Breoghania sp. L-A4: one gene and its partner. The protein of the gene in region 2 interacts with the protein of the main gene of each other region in a pairwise test. Links are inferred from orthologs where the notes say so. Each region holds a gene or a part of one and is shown on either strand. Other genes may lie near its edges.

Region 1 (2,946 bases), 360 kb from region 2 along the record:
CCCGGTCATCCACAGGCGCGCGTCAAGGCCACGGCCTCCAGGTGCGCCGCAACGCCCCGCGGGCGCGCCGCGCCGCCTATGCGTACGCCACGGTCAGTCCGTTGCGGTCGTCCAGCGTGACCATTGCATTGGTGACATTGTCCGGGAACGCCACCTCGTGGGCGCCGACCAGGCTCGCCAGGTCCAGCACTTCGCCCTGCTGGAACGTTCCGAAGGTGACGAAATAGCCGGGTCTCGGGGTGAACACGACGCGCATGTTGGGCTCCGCGCGCACCACGGCCGTGCCCAGTCCGCTCATGCCGATTCCCATCAGGGCTTCTCGCTCGGGAACCGTTCCGTCGGCCTCGATGATCAGGGCGCCGGGCGGCTGTCCGGTGGCCTGGTCCATGAACATGAAGGCCCCGTCCGCCCTGTGCAACCGGATCTGATTAAGTTGCCGAAGCCCGGCTGGGACCGCCTCGCTCGCCTCCACTTTCACGCCGGTGAGCGGTTCGCTTGCGGAGGGCACCGAACTCCAGAAGAAACTGTAATCCGCCGACCAGGTGAACGTGTCGCTCACGCCCGGCGGCGTCGGCTTGACGAGCCACGCCAGGCTCATCACGTCCGGCTGGTTGACCTCGGGCAGCCGCTGGTAGATCACGAAACTGCCCTGCCGGGTGGAGTCATTGCGAAACGTCAGCGTGTAGGTCGCCGCCGGCGCGTCGCTCGGCGCGGCACTGCCGGGTCTCGCGTCCGCCGTCGCATCGGTCTTCGCCGTTGTTGCCCCGCCGGGCGTTGCATCGCTGTCCTGACCCATACGTCCCTCCCCGTTCTGCAAATCCGAAACCCGCGATCTCAAGGCATGACGTTACGGTATTTTTGCTTACGCGTCATGCATCGGGACACTCCATGGCGTTCCGTCCCCGCGGGAACGCGCAAACGCGTGCGCCACGCGCACATCCGCTTGCGCCGCGCCCGGCCGCCGGATATGGCTTGCCCATGACCCAGGACAACAAGCCGCGCGGCGCAAAGCCATACGACCGCAACAAGGGCCGCGGCCGCCCGCCGGCGCACCGCGCCAAACCCGGCACGCCGCCGGAAGGCCCGCTCTATCTCTATGGCCTGCACACGGTGGAGGCGGCGCTAGCCAATCCCGAGCGCAAGCGCATCAAGATGTATGTCACGCTCAACGCCCAGCGGCGGCTGGAGGAGCGCAATCTGACGATCGACGTGCCGGTCGAGGTGATGGAGCCGCGCGCCATCGCCCGCATGGTGCCCGATGACGCCGTGCACCAGGGCGTGATCCTGGAAGTCGAGGCCCTGCCCGTCTATGGCCTGGAGCACCTGCGCGACGCGAAACTCGTCCTCGCGCTCGACCAGCTCACCGATCCGCACAATGTCGGCGCCATCCTGCGCTCCGCCGTGGCGCTGGGCGTCGATGCGGTGGTCAGCACCTTGCGCCATTCACCGGAGGAAAGCGCCGTGCTGGCCAAATCGGCCTCCGGTGCGCTCGACATGATCCGCTTCATGCGGGTGCAGAACATGGCCCGCTTCATCGAGGAGGCCGGCGAGGCCGGCTTCCAGCGCATCGCGCTCGACAGCGAAGGCCCGGCGACGCTCGAGGACACCGAGTTCGGCGACAAGGTGATTCTGGTGCTGGGCTCCGAGGGCAAGGGCGTGCGCCAAGGCGTGCGCGGCGGTTGCGACACGCTGGCCCGGCTCGACATGCCGGGAAAAATCCACTCGCTCAACGTCTCCAACGCCGCGGTGCTGGCGCTCTACATCGCGCGGCAGAAGCTGGGACTGTAAGCGCGATAACCGCGAACCCGGAGCGTTATTGAGCCATCTGGGCTTCCCGCGCCCACTGCGCCTGCGCATCCGGCGCGGGTTTCGAGGTGTTTTCGGGATTCTCGAAATCAACCACCACAGGGTTGGGCGTGTGGTCGCGATGCATGCCTCTGGCCGCGGTTACACCAACCAGCAGCGGACCCCCACCAAGGAGCGTCCCGGCTATCTGGGCCTGTCCCAGCGGTGAGGTCCAGGTTCTCACCTCAACGACCTGCGGCTCATAGCCATCCTTGGTCATGGTGACGGAGAAATCGATCTTGCGCCCCATATCGAGCGAACACGGCGTCGTGCAGGACAACCCTTCTGATGTCGTCGCCGAGGCCCCGCTCGGATTGCTTTCAAACGAGACTTTCTCCTCAGCCTGACGCGCGACCGAGCACGCTCCCAGGGAAAGACCGATCAGAATGACACCCGCAATACGCATGAAGCCCCCACGCTTGATTCCTTATTCGCATGAGTAACAAGCATGGGGTGTGGCAAATGAACAGGCCTTTCCCGGAAAAGCACCCTTGGCCTACCGGCACATCCGGTACCGCCCCGAGTACGCCAGATAATATCCCGTGCGCGGGTTGAAGCTGCGGTATTTGGCGCGGCAGTAGTCATACCATGCCGGCGTCCAGGGCCGCGGCCGGCCATAATGATGGCGGACACGGTACGGCCGGTAGCGCGGCACATATTCCCGCGCATAGTAATAGCCGAAGGGATAGGCGTAGCTCGCATAGGGCACACCGATGTAGACGCCGATGTGCGGTCCCGTGCGCCGGTAATATCCGCGGTGATGTCTGTGATGCCGGTGGTGCCGCCGGCTGGTGAAAAAGCCGCGCCGCCGGTCATGCCGGTAGCCGATCTTTTCAACCGGGCCGGCAGTGTCTCCCACGGCCGACGCCAGCGCGCGCGGCGCAGCCGCCATCCCGGCCCGCGCCGGCTCCGCGCCGAGAACCATCACACCGGCCACGGACACGGCCAGCACCGCGCCGCCAAGGGCCCTGCCCACCATGCCGCACATTGTCTGGATACGCATGACGCAACCTCCACTGTCATCCGCGCCGTTCGCCGAAACAGCCGAACGCCGGCGCGCAAAGCCCCCCTTTGCCTGCATCGTCGCAAGCTGACGCAGGG
Region 2 (3,028 bases):
CGTTGAGCATGTTGTCGAGGATCTCCGCCGTCGCCTGGCGGCCGTACATCCGCTTCAGATGGGAAATCGGCACTTTGCCGGGGCGAAACCCCTTGATCTGAGCCTTGGACTTCATGTCCTCAAGATAAGCGTCGACTTTGCCGGCGATATCGGATGCCGGAATGACGATCTTCAGCTCGCGTTTCAGCCCTTCGGACAGGGTTTCGGTCACCTGCATGATATTGTTCTTCGTCCTCGATCTGGAACGTCATCCAACCGTTCGATGGAAGCCGTATGACTTCGTTGGCGGCGCATCGTTCATGACGTGAAATGGGTCTTGCCGTGCATGTGTCTTCCCTGACCCGCATGTGTCAAGACCACAGCACCAATTTTACCGGCTTTGGAAGTCCCACACGCGTCCAGCGCGGCTCGCGCGGCACCCCATGCGCGCCGGCGCAGGAACCGGGTGATGCGCAAACCCGGCGCGAAAGCCGCCCGGGATATGTCGTTGGTACGGCTGGAGGGACTCGAACCCCCACGTCAAAGACACTTGGACCTAAACCAAGCGCGTCTACCAGTTCCGCCACAGCCGCACGGTACGCCAAAGCGCGGCCTCTATAGCACTGGCCCCACCGGCATCAAAGCGAAATCCCGACGCCGCTCGAACCGCCGCCGATATTCCCCACGCTGACGAACCTCCGCCGCAAACCGGCCGATTCCAAGGCACGACGCCCCCGGCGTCCCTCAAGCGCAGGATTTGGTGGAGGCATCCGCGCACAGCGGCGCCAGGACCGCCGGCATGGCGGGCGGCAGATCCTCCGCGATCAATCCGGGGCCGCACTGCGCGCCCGCCGCCCCGTGGCACCACACGGCCATGCAGGCCGCCTCGAACGCCGGCATGGCCTGCGCGCCGAGCCCGGCGACAAGCCCGCAGAGCACGTCGCCCGAGCCGGCGCTGGCAAGCCACGGCGGCGCGTTCTCGTTGATGGCGGCGCGTCCGTCCGGGGCGGCGATCACCGTGTCCGCGCCCTTCAAGATCACCACCGCGCCGCTGTGGCTCGCCGCCGCGCGTGCGCGCTCCAGCCGTGAAGGCAACGCCGCGAGCGACGGAAACAGCCGCGCGAACTCACCGTCATGCGGGGTCAGCACGACACGCACTGCCCTGGGTTCGAGCGCCCCCGCCGCGCGGATTGCGTCGAACAGGACGGCCGGATCATCCGAAAAGCTTGTCAGCGCATCGGCGTCCAGGACGACGAACCGCGCGCCCAGCGCGGCGTTCACGAACGCCCGCGTCCGTTCGCCAACACCGAACCCCGGACCAATCGCGACCGAGGTGACGCGCGGATCGTCCAGCATCGCGGAGAAACGCTCCGCATCCCTCACCGAGCGGATCATCACCGCCGTCAGATGGCACGCGTTGACCAGAACCGCGCCCGGCGGCGACGCCATGGTCACCAGACCCGCGCCGGCGCGCAACGCGGCCGTGGCGGCGAGACGCGCAGCCCCGGTCGCATGGGCCGGGCCGCTGGCGACGACCACATGGCCACGCTGATACTTGTGGGAAACCGCCGAGGGCGCGCGCCAGGCATGCCGCCACAGCGCGGGTGCGTTCGCATGGGTCCGCGGATCAATGCTCTCGAGAACGCCCGCGGGCGTACCGATGTCGATCACATGCTGGACACCGCACAGTCCGCGACCGGGATAGAGCAGATGCCCCGGCTTGCGGCGAAAGAAGGTCACTGTCTCGGTGGCGCGAACGGCGACACCGCGCACAGCGCCGGTCTCCCCGTCGACGCCGCTTGGAAGATCGACCGCGACGACCGACAGCCGGCTGGCGTTCAGCGCGTCGACGAGCGTTGCCACCGGGCCGGTCAGATCGCGGGCCAGCCCCGCGCCGAACAGCGCGTCGATCACAACATCGCAATCGGCAAGCAAGGACGGGTTGGCCGGGCACAGCGCCTCGCGCAAAGACGCGTCCATCGCCTCAAAGGCGCCGAGCGCGTCGCCCGCAAGCCGCGCACGGTCACCCAGAAGACCGATGCTCACCGTGTAGCCGAGAGCGTGCAGGACTCGCGCGGCGACAAATCCGTCGCCGCCGTTGTTGCCGGGGCCCGCCAGCACCAGCACCCGCGCCGGCGGCGGCCAGCGTTCAGCGAGCACGCGGGCAACACCCGTGCCCGCGGCCTCCATCAGCGCCTCTCCGCCGACACCGGCCGCGACCGCAAGACGGTCCGCCTCCGCCATCTGCGAAGGCGTCAGAAGTTCCAGCATGTCGCACGCCTCCTCGTGATTCCCCATGATCGACCTCCGGCCGCCGGCCGCAATCTTCTGGCAGGCTTGCACAAATTTCAAACGTCCGCGCATCGGGCGCGCCGGCACACGCCCACCGGCCGCACCTGCCCGAAAACCACGCCTCAAGCCCCCGAACCGGGCCCGACGACAGGATCAAAACCATCCGCCCGACGTCAGGCTGCATACAAATTAGTCAGTTTGATTATTCTTTATGCACAAATTCGGAGTTTCACGCAGACAACGCATTGCGGACCAGCCGTGTTCTGCCCTATTTTCGGGCGTTTTCGCCATCCGGGCGAATTGGCACGAAGAATGCTCCCGCTGATACGACCGTTGCATACCGTTTGTTGTAGCCCGTCCGTTGCACCAAAGGCACCGTGCGCGCCTGTTGCCCACATCAATCAACGTCGTTGGTCGCCCGGACCACCAAGGCGTACAAACCCGGAGAGAGGGAGGCGATGAAGAAGATCGAAGCGATCATCAAGCCCTTCAAGCTAGATGAAGTGAAGGAAGCGCTGCAGGAAGTTGGCCTGCAGGGCATCACCGTGACCGAAGCCAAGGGCTTCGGGCGGCAGAAAGGCCACACCGAGCTGTACCGCGGCGCGGAATATGTTGTCGACTTCCTGCCGAAGGTGAAGGTCGAGATTGTGTTGACCGACGAATTGGTCGACAAGGCCCTGGAGGCGATCCGCACCTCCGCCCAGACTGGCCGCATCGGAGACGGCAAAATCTTCGTCTCGAACATCGAGGAAGCGAT

Evidence for each region. The genes of interacting proteins can lie anywhere in the genome.
Region 1: the proteins of D1F64_RS13175 (region 2) and D1F64_RS14865 interact in binary tests that used the Escherichia coli proteins (3 or more experiments, as listed by UniProt). The link is inferred for Breoghania sp. L-A4 from one-to-one orthologs.

What each region holds. Positions count from the first base shown.
Region 1 is NZ_CP031841.1:3,256,352-3,259,297, forward strand. Bases 10-2,883 are described here. They hold D1F64_RS14865 (RNA methyltransferase), read left to right. Parts: upstream 10-978; coding sequence 979-1,788; downstream 1,789-2,883. Other genes in these bases: D1F64_RS14860 (protein rhiA), read right to left, coding at 77-796; D1F64_RS14870 (PEGA domain-containing protein), read right to left, coding at 1,814-2,251; D1F64_RS24685 (BA14K family protein), read right to left, coding at 2,342-2,848. UniProt on the Escherichia coli protein: Specifically methylates the ribose of guanosine 2251 in 23S rRNA.
Region 2 is NZ_CP031841.1:2,899,246-2,902,273, forward strand. Bases 1-2,956 are described here. They hold D1F64_RS13175 (NAD(P)H-hydrate dehydratase), read right to left. Parts: upstream 2,278-2,956; coding sequence 724-2,277; downstream 1-723. Other genes in these bases: tig (trigger factor), read right to left, coding at 1-217; D1F64_RS13180 (P-II family nitrogen regulator), read left to right, coding at 2,730-2,956. Also shown: more of D1F64_RS13180, read left to right, coding at 2,957-3,028. UniProt on the Escherichia coli protein: Bifunctional enzyme that catalyzes the epimerization of the S- and R-forms of NAD(P)HX and the dehydration of the S-form of NAD(P)HX at the expense of ADP, which is converted to AMP.